Regions from separate parts of the Paenibacillus sp. FSL L8-0641 genome, predicted to be linked through region 2. Evidence: riboswitches for the same ligand, from Rfam matches in the RefSeq annotation. Region 2 holds a riboswitch; each other region holds the start of a gene.
What was found. Region 2 has a riboswitch for glycine ahead of MKY16_RS18935 (alanine/glycine:cation symporter family protein). Riboswitches for the same ligand answer to the same signal wherever they lie in the genome.
Positions count from the first base shown of each region.

Region 1: it holds a riboswitch for glycine, as region 2 does, so the genes downstream of both, sdaAB (L-serine ammonia-lyase, iron-sulfur-dependent subunit beta) here and MKY16_RS18935 (alanine/glycine:cation symporter family protein) in region 2, are expected to answer to the same signal.
Region 3: it holds a riboswitch for glycine, as region 2 does, so the genes downstream of both, gcvT (glycine cleavage system aminomethyltransferase GcvT) here and MKY16_RS18935 (alanine/glycine:cation symporter family protein) in region 2, are expected to answer to the same signal.

Region 1 is NZ_JBBOUW010000001.1:474,262-477,540, forward strand. Features, by position in the region: gene sdaAA (L-serine ammonia-lyase, iron-sulfur-dependent, subunit alpha) at 1-751, opposite strand, end outside; gene sdaAB (L-serine ammonia-lyase, iron-sulfur-dependent subunit beta) at 741-1,430, opposite strand; glycine riboswitch at 1,642-1,757, opposite strand; gene MKY16_RS02115 (DUF6359 domain-containing protein) at 2,095-3,279, shown strand, end outside.
Region 2 is NZ_JBBOUW010000001.1:4,192,983-4,196,261, forward strand. Features, by position in the region: gene MKY16_RS18930 (iron-containing alcohol dehydrogenase) at 1-303, shown strand, start outside; gene MKY16_RS18935 (alanine/glycine:cation symporter family protein) at 361-1,779, opposite strand; glycine riboswitch at 1,940-2,034, opposite strand; glycine riboswitch at 2,053-2,129, opposite strand; partial or broken gene MKY16_RS18940 (family 1 glycosylhydrolase) at 2,298-2,771, opposite strand; gene MKY16_RS18945 (LacI family DNA-binding transcriptional regulator) at 2,993-3,279, shown strand, end outside.
Region 3 is NZ_JBBOUW010000001.1:4,028,736-4,032,014, reverse strand. Features, by position in the region: gene gcvPA (aminomethyl-transferring glycine dehydrogenase subunit GcvPA) at 1-547, opposite strand, end outside; gene gcvT (glycine cleavage system aminomethyltransferase GcvT) at 673-1,773, opposite strand; glycine riboswitch at 1,950-2,049, opposite strand; gene gcvH (glycine cleavage system protein GcvH) at 2,442-2,834, shown strand; gene MKY16_RS18175 (PTS mannitol transporter subunit IICB) at 3,261-3,279, shown strand, end outside.

The DNA.
Region 1 (3,279 bases), 3.7 Mb from region 2:
CGTCAGACGGAATAGCGCTGCGCACACCCGCCAAAGCCATGTCCGCTGCGGCAAGCGCAGTCACGGCTCCCAGGCCGTTGCGCACGATGCACGGAATCTCCACGAGTCCGGCGACGGGGTCGCAGATTAGGCCGAGCGTGTTCTTAAGAGCGAGGCCTGCGGCGTGAACAGCCTGTTCAGGCGTACCACCGCGTAGCTCGACCATAGCGCCAGCGGCCATCCCGATAGCTGAGCCAATCTCAGCCTGACAGCCTCCCTCCGCGCCAGAAATGAAGGAGTTGTTGGCGATCACGTAGCCAATGGCTCCAGCGGCGAATAGGCCGTTCACCATATGCTCATCATCCCAGCCGAACCGTTCCTGCGCACTGATGAACACACCAGGGATAACCCCACATGAGCCTGCGGTAGGAGTGGCGACAATGCGACCCATGGATGCATTAACCTCCGACACGGAGAGGGCATAAGCCATGGCGAGCGCAGAGGCATCACCGGAGCAGGTTTCCCCTGACCGCAGATACTCGGCCAGGCGCTTGCCGTCGCCGCCCGTCAATCCACTGCGGGATACGGTGTCTTGTGTCTGACCGCGATGAACGGCTTCCTTCATGACTTCATAATAATCAGACATTTGTCGAAAGATTTCTTCCTCCGTTGTATTCGTTTCTTGTACCTGCTCTTGAATCATCAAGCGGCCAATCGTGGTGGATTCTTCAGCGCATAAAGCGCTGATCTCATGTAGATGGCTAAACCGCATCGGATTCAGCTCCTTTTTTCAAATTAATCATCTTAATTTCATACATATGAGGTAAAGAACGCAGTTCCGCAATCAGTTCAGCTGGAGCAGAACTGTCCGTTTCAATGGCGGTGAGTGCTTCACCATCCCGGCCTTTGCGATCTACGTGCATATAGGCAATGTTAATGTGGGCCGCGCCCAGCGCTGAAGTTATTGCGCCCAATGTACCGGGCTTATCCGAGTGGAGAAGCACCAGCGTAGGCAGCTCCCCGGTCAGATTGACCCGGAATTCGTTGAGTTGCTGGACATGGATGCTGCCGCCGCCGATGGAGGAGCCCAGCAGTGTGCGCTGATCCTCGCCCTTCCACAACTCGAAACGGACGGTGTTCGGATGAGGAGCGGGGAGTCCACTGACGGCGAATTCCACGGTCATCCCGGCTTGCTCGGCCCATTGCTCGGCATCGGGAATCCGGTGATCGTCCGTATCGTAATTAAGCAGCCCTGCGATGAGCGCGAGGTCTGTACCGTGTCCTTTATACGTGTCGGCAAAGGAGCCGTACAGTGTCATACGGGCACGGTCAGGCTGCGCCCCGAGCCAGTGCCGGGCAACGCGTGCGAGTCGCACCGCGCCTGCAGTGTGTGAACTGGAAGGTCCGGTCATGGCCGGGCCGATAATAGAAAATACATCTTTGAAACGCATGGTGTGGCCCCCTGTATGTTCTAATACCATACTATATGGTATTTCCGCGTCTTTGCGCGGTTATGACGGTTCCTAATGCTGACGCACAATGTGAGCACAAAAAAGGACAGGATAAGGAAGTTTCCCTTATCTCTGTCCTCGTTACCTGAGAGTTTCGTGCGGTGTTCTTACCGCCTTACCCCTTGGGTGGCTTGCGCTCTCTCCAGAGTTGCGTCAGATGACGATACATGGACCTGAGAGATTATCCGCCAGCCGGGTGCTGGCGTCTTGCTCCTTCGGTGCCGCCAGAGTGTAAGCCTCCTGGACAGACTCTCCCGTCATCTTCATTCGCGTATACCGTTCTACATGTCTTTCTTAGCGTAATGTATGACGTGCTCGGTGTCAATCACAGGGTTCAATTTTTACATAAACGAGGATTTTGCAAAAATCCAATAAGCGACTTCCAATGAACAATATATAGATCGAAATGGCCTAGTTCGTCTAGATATTGCGCTTTGGAGCGACTGGAATCGAATTTTGCAAAATCCTGAAACAGGTGCATTTCCAATAAAAAAGATTAAAGTTTACATAATTATGGATGAAATCAGGAAGGAATTAGAAGATTGGCGGCTAATCTGATAGAGGACAAGTACATTTATGGAAATCATAGGAGGGATATTGACGTATGGTAAAAGGCTTGCGGTTCACAGGTTCACGCTTAAAAGGGATGCTGCATCTAGCAGCGATCGCATCACTGCTGATCGGGATCTTCGTTCCGTTCGGTCAGGTCAAGGCAGAGGGAGCATTGACAGTAGCCGAAGCACTTCAGGGCCAAAGCAGTGGAGGTACGGTGACGGTAGAAGGTTATATCGTCGGACATGCTACCGGATCGAAAACGGCTAACTTTTCTTCTCCGTTTGCGAATGATTTTAACGTACTGATTGCTGACCAGGCTAATGAACGTAGCACTTCTAATCTATTGGATGTACAGCTGACATCCGCGTACAGAGGGCAATTTGGACTGTCAGGCCATCCTGAGCTGATCGGCAGCAAAATTCGTGTGACGGGTACACTTGGCGCCTACAATAATTTTGGTGGAGTGAAAAGCCCAAGCGCTGTTGAACTGGTGAACGGAAGCGAGCCGGGGGAACCAGGTGAACCTGGTGAACCTGAACCTGGCAACCCGGGTCAACCTGAACCTGGCAACCCGGGTCAACCCGGTACTACATTGCCGGATGGAAAAGGCAAAAAGGTGCTGTTCGATAATACGCACGCACAGACCGCTGGTGCAGCAGATTGGGTCATTGAAGGCGCCTTCTCCGACTTTGCCAATGGACTGCGTAATGTAGGCTTTACGGTAGACCCATTAAATCGTCCTATTCCTTTTACTTATGGAGAGCAGGCCATAACCTATGACAAGCTGCGCCAATATGATGTGTTCATTATTGGTGAAGCGAATGTTGCCTTTAAGGCATCCGAGCAGGCTGCCCTGCTGCAATACGTGAATAACGGAGGGAGCGTCTTCTTCATCTCCGATCATTATAATGCGGACCGTAACAAAAACCGTTGGGATTCCTCCGAGGTTATGAATGGCTACCGTCGTGGAGCTTATACTAATCCGGCCAAAGGCATGACTGCAGAAGAGGCTGCATCACCGGCAATGCAAGGATTAACAAGCTCCGATTGGCTGGCGGCCAACTTTGGCGTTCGTTTCCGTTACAATGCGCTCGGTGATGTGAATGCTACCGACATTGTAGCCGCAGATCAATCTTTCGGTATTACCAAGGGTGTGCGCTCGATTGCCATGCATGCAGGATCTACGCTGGCTATTATTGATCCTACCAAGGCTAAAGGCATTGCTTATATCCCT
Region 2 (3,279 bases):
AACTGGATGAGACATACGGTCGATCAGGATGCTGCACGCATGAAACGGCTGATGCTCAGCATGTTTGACTTAGACACCGTAGATAAAACAGATAGAGAAATCGCTTTGGAGGGTATTGACCGTCTTAGTGCATTCTGGACAAGTCTCGGTGCCCCTTCCACCCTGGCCGATTACAATATTAATGATGAGCAATTGGAAAAAATCGCAACCATTGCAGCCCGTGAAATGGAATATGGAGGCTTCGGTAATTATAAAAAGCTGAATCAAGAAGATATTTTAGCTATTTTGCGTGCATCGTTATAACATTCAAAAGGGAGTGTCCTCAAGCCTGTGATGGCTGAAGGCACTCCCTTTTGGAATTTATGAATTAACCGTGTGTCCCTTTTCTTCTACTTGAATAGCTGCCCCTACACTGGCACCTGCAAGAATGCCCTTTTTCTTACTAGAATTCAGAGAATCCATATAGATTCGGGTTTCTGCAACGACAATGCCTGACAAACCAAGCAGTGCAATCAGGTTCGGGAAAGCCATCATTGCGTTAAAGATATCTGCCAGCAGCCAAATGGCTTCCAACTTGATGAACGCACCTCCTGCCACAAGTGCGATGAACAAATAACGGTATGGTTTAATCCATTTGACACCCAGTAAATATTCAACACAACGTTCCCCGTAGTAATTCCAGCCCAGTATCGTTGTGAATGCAAATAAAATAAGGCTAATCGTCACGAGTTCTGCACCAGCCGGAAAGGCACTGGAAAACGCATGCTGGGTCATCAGACCTCCATCGTCATTTCCACTCCATATTCCCGTAACCAGCAACGTAAATCCCGTCAGATTACAAATAATCATCGTATCGATAAATACGCCTGTCATGGATATCAACCCTTGTTCTGCAGGCCATTTCGTCTTAGCAGCAGCTGCTGCAATTGGCGCACTTCCCAAACCGGCTTCATTAGCAAAAATACCTCTGGCAACTCCACTTCGCATCGCCAACATAATCGTCGCTCCGGCAAATCCACCCGTTGCAGATGTGGTCGAGAAGGCCCCTTGTAATACTAAAGCAATCGCATGAGGAAGCTCTCCTGCAAACTTAATGAGTACAATTAAGCAAACTACGATATAGAGCCCCGACATGAATGGAACAATCTTTGTGGATACCTTGGCAATACTTTTGAGTCCTCCAATCGTAACAACAGCAGTTAACACGGAAATAATGATCGCTGTAACTACCGTTGGCACTCCAAAGCTACTTTCCGTCGAAGAAACGATAGCCTTTACTTGCGGAAAAGTACCGATTCCAAATAGGGCTACAAGAACACCAGAAAAGGCAAACAACATCGCCAGCGGCTTGAAACGGCGGCCAAGTCCGTTTTCAATATAATACATCGGACCACCCGAAAATTGTCCGTTCCGGTCTTTAACACGGTATTTAACGGATAATAATCCTTCCGCATATTTGGTTGCCATCCCGAAAAAAGCTGCAACCAGCATCCAGAATAATGAACCGGGCCCACCCAGCTTGATCGCTGTCGCCACGCCAACAATACTTCCTGTACCTACAGTAGCTGCCAGTGCCGTACTCAATGCACCGAAGCTGCTTACATCTCCGCTACCTTCGTCCGGCGCTTTACCAATTAGCTTGAGCGCCAAAGGCAATCGAATAACCTGAAGCAGCTTCAAGCGGATCGTTAGCCACAACCCCGTGCCCATCACGAGAATAAGAAGCGGCGCTCCCCATATCCAGCTGTCAATCGTTTCTAACACATGTACCAAATTCATTTTCAACCCGCTCCTCCAACATATTAGAAAACAAAAAAGAGTCAAATCAGCTGATTCGACTCCTGGAGAGGTTAAAGGCACGAAAAAATACAACCATCTTGTGCAGGTTTCTACCTCTAATAGCTCATAAAAAAGCCTAGGGTATTCCCTGTCACAGGTTATTCGCGTCTCTGTCCTTTTGCCTGAGAGTTTAAGCAGATGTTCTCTGCGGTGCACCTTCGGCGCCCAATTAAGGGTCTCTCCAGAGTTCTGTCCGTTTACGGTCCCCGCTTGTGGCTGTAAACAGCCTAAGCACCTGAGAGTTTTGCCCCTTCGGTCGGAACCTTCGTTCCATCTCCCGCAAACATCAACCAGACATATGAAATTTTTATTCATTATACAGAAAACTTTCAGCTTATTACAAGTGAAAAGTTTGTGAAGCCCTCTGAAATATTATTATTGAGTCTATCAAAAAAGCGGGTACAGCAGATCGCATCCTTAGGATGTCCCCTGCTATACCCGCCCGAGATGATATGGAATTACAATTCTTCACCGTTGGTTGCTATCACATTTTTATACCAATTAAAAGAGTCTTTTTTGGAGCGTTTGAGCGTTCCGTTACCGTCATCATCCAGATCAACGTAAATAAATCCGTAGCGCTTGGACATTTCGGAAGTAGACATGCTCACAAGGTCGATAGGGCCCCAGCTGGTGTAACCAATCAGATCAACACCGTCGGCAATCGCTTCCTTCATTTGGGCAATATGCTGACGCAAGTAATCAATGCGATATGTGTCATGCACAGAGCCATCTTCCTCCACCTTATCATATGCACCCAAGCCATTTTCCACGATGAACAGCGGCTTTTGATAGCGATCATAAAACGTATTCAGTGTAACACGCAGGCCGATCGGATCGATCTGCCATCCCCAGTCGGAGGACTGCAGATACGGATTTTTCACGCCACCAATCAGGTTTCCTGCTGCTTTCTCGCCTTCTGGACCTGCCGATACATCGTCATGGTATAAAGACCTCTTTCCGTATATAAGATTTTTACTTTGGCCTAAGTAACCCCATCAAATGCTGCAAATGTGAATCCATACCTAACGGTAACCGTTCTCCTTTGAAATGCATTGACAGATGCTTTAAAATAGACGTAATGCCCTCATAAGCATCCTAATTGTTGTAACGCGTTTCATGTCAAGTATTTTTTTCTTATGTGAGGAGAAGCTCCATGTCGAATCTTGATCAAATTGCAAAACTGGCGGGCTTTTCCAAGGCTACGGTATCCAGAGTATTAAATCAGTCCCCCCATGTCAGTCATGAAACAAGAGCTAAGATTTTGAAAATCATGCAGGAATTAGATTATGTTCCTAATCGGAATGCCATTTCCCTATCCAAGGGTCAGACGCTTCAGATTGGTATCATCACTTCAACGATTAATGAAATTGTTCTTGCTTTTCTGGACAGCTTTGTAGAAATCGCCGGACAATATGAATTCCAGACCATTATTTATACTTC
Region 3 (3,279 bases), 160 kb from region 2:
CCAAATTCAATCCGCGTGCATAGGTTGCCAATACCTGACGTGCCTCTGGATGGACGGACCTCGATACGATAAGCTGTTTACGGCGGGTAGCTGCGGCGGACAGTGAGCCCGCTTCCGCCAGTGCAGTCGCTCCGTCGTACATGCTGGCATTAGCTACAGCCATGCCCGTCAATTCGCAAATATACGACTGAAATTCGAAAATGGCTTGTAGCTCGCCTTGGCTTACTTCCGGCTGATAGGGGGTGTAGGCTGTATAGAATTCCGAGCGTGAAGTGATGTGCTGGATGACCGACGGAATATGATGATCATAAATTCCTGCGCCAAGAAAGCTGGCATGTGTGTCTGTATTGGCGTTGTGTCCAGCCAGCTCGGCCAAGTGGCGGGTTAAGGCTTTCTCATCGAGTCGAGAAGAAAGAGGGAGTTCCCCTTGATATCGAATGGCCTCTGGAATGTCACTGAATAAATCATCAATGGATGATACACCCACCACACGCAGCATTTCGGTTTGATCTTGTTCAGTCATAGGGAGATAACGATGCTGCTTCATAGGTTCTGGCTCCTTTCGAAAAGCAAAATTTTAAATCGTAATTAGCTAATAAAAAAGTGTGAGCTGAAAAACCCGGAAGTTCATATCTGACATGTTTGCTTTATTGGAATGAAGAGAGTTTAAGATTAGCGCGGGCGTTTATAAAAGGGTGCTGCCACTACCTCGGCACGCAGGCGTTTGCCACGAATCTCAACCTCCAGCGGTGTGGAGAGGGCACTAAAACGACTGTCCACCAAGGCGAGGCCCAGATTACGCTTCAAGGTGGGCGACTGAGTCCCCGTTGTGACCTCACCGATGCGTTGTCCTTCTGCGAATACCGGATAATGGGCGCGTGGGATGCCGCGATCAATCATTTCCAGCCCGATCAATTTACGAGGAATCCCTTGATCTTTCTGACGTTGCAGTGCTTCTCTACCGATAAAATCTCCTTTATTCAGCTTGACGAAGTACCCTAGACCGGCTTCAAGTGGTGAAATCGTGGCAGATAGCTCCTGTCCGTACAGCGGCAACCGAGCCTCAAAGCGTAGTGTATCCCGAGCACCAAGTCCAGCGGGAATCAGCCCATACGACTCACCGGAACGAAGCAAACCCTCCCATACGGCGGGTGCTTCCGCAGCAGGTACATAAAATTCAAAACCGTCTTCGCCCGTATATCCGGTTCGTGAGACGAGTGCTTTTGCTCCGAACAATGGCACGTTCTCATGAAAGTGGAAAGATGCCAGATTCGTAATATCCGTATCTGCCACGGCTGCGGCAATACGTGCTGCTTCCGGTCCCTGCAATGCCAGCAATGCTATTGCATCAGACACATTCTCCATGTGAACGGATGCAGGCACATGACGAAGTAACCAATCCCAATCCTTATCAATGTTGGAGGCGTTCACAACGAGCATGTAGCGCTCCGGTCCTTTGCAGTAAATAAGCAGGTCGTCTACTACACCTCCATCGGGGTAACACAGGAGTGAATATTGTGCCTGACCTGGTTCCAACTGGCTGACATCATTCGTGGTCACCCTTTGTAGAAAAGCTTCGGCCTCTTTGCCTTCAACCAAAAACTCACCCATATGCGATACATCGAATAAACCCGCACGTTGCCGGACGGCCTCATGCTCCTTTTGGATACCGCTAAACTGAACGGGGAGCTCCCAGCCGCCAAAGTCAATACAACGAACCCCAGACTGCGTCCCGTAGGACGAATATAGCGGTGTTTTTCGCAAATTAGTCATGTTTCCACTCCTATCCGGTGTGATCGGCAAAACAAAAAAGACAGGCCGAAAAAAACGTATAGACAGCAGTCTATACTCTTTTTTCAGCTCTGTCCTTGATACCAGAAAGTTACCCCGGTATGTACCGGGTTTCCTCTTGGGTGATCCGCTCCAATAGCGAATGCTCTCCAGAGATGCGTCCGGCAGAGGTCCTTTTGCCTGAGAGATTCACCTGCAATGCAGGCTTACTCCTTCGGCGCTACCTTCGGGATCAGCAGTATATTACCTGGCTTTGCAGATAACAACTTGATCCGATTCGCGTGCACAACTGTCTCACAAGCGGCAACAGCTATGCGAATCTTTTTGGCAGTCTCTCCCTCTGCGTTCATCCGCGTTTGCAGTTGTCGGGTGTTTCCCAAAGTATTTGCTATAACCCATTAATACGCAAATTCATTCAAAATGTCAATAAAAATGTCATCAAAAACAATAGAAAAAACATTTAATATATAAATAAGGATATGTAAGCGTTTGTTATAAATTATTATATTTTTATATAGAGCGCTATAGGAGGTGATATGAAGTATTTTTGTTAGTATTATTGACATGAGTGTTCTTATTGTCATAATCTTAACCTGTCTAATACAGGTGAGCAAATGCGATTTTATTCATATGGAAGTGAGGGGAACAGAATGGGTGAAGTGAAGCAGCAACTTTGGTATACAGACGAACATGAGTGGGTTCAGCGGACAGAGAATGGAACGGTGCGGATTGGTATTACAGACTTTGCACAGCACCAACTGGGTGATATTGTTTTTGTAGAATTACCTGAGGCGGGAGTAACGATTGAGCAGGGAGCGGAGATCGGTACGATTGAATCGGTGAAGACGGTATCCGACCTTTTTGCTCCGGTGACGGGAACCATATTAAAAGTGAATGAAGCGCTGGAAGGTACACCTGAGCTAGTGAATGAATCTCCATATGACAAAGGTTGGATGGTAGAAGTAGAGATGGATAAAGATGTGGAGGAATCATTGGGCAAACTACTGTCGGCGGATCAGTATGAGCAGTTGATTTCGGAGTAATAAATAGAGCAATGCAGCATGAAATAATAGCGTGTTATTCGGAATTTTATATTGATTTTTAATTGAATAAGAGCATCGTTAGTTTGCTCGATTTTTGTATAAAATAGTCGCTATGATTTGACGTAGCGGCTATTTTTTTGTCTTTTTTTGAAAACGTAATTACGTGTGTTGTTCTGATATAGTGGGTTGTCCCCATATAGGAATCATACATAATCCAGCGCGGTTTTTCGACTAATTTCTATAGCTACAGGTCATATTAAGAAGAATTATGCAGGTATAATATCTTCCTGGATAATTTAAATTTAAATGTTGTCATCAACGTTCATGACGAAAGTACGTTTTCATTTCGTTGATGAAGATAGCGCTGTCATTTAGTATGAATTTTAAGAAAAGGTAGTGATGCTTACCTACAAGGAGGATTTGAATATGAGTACATTGGACGCAA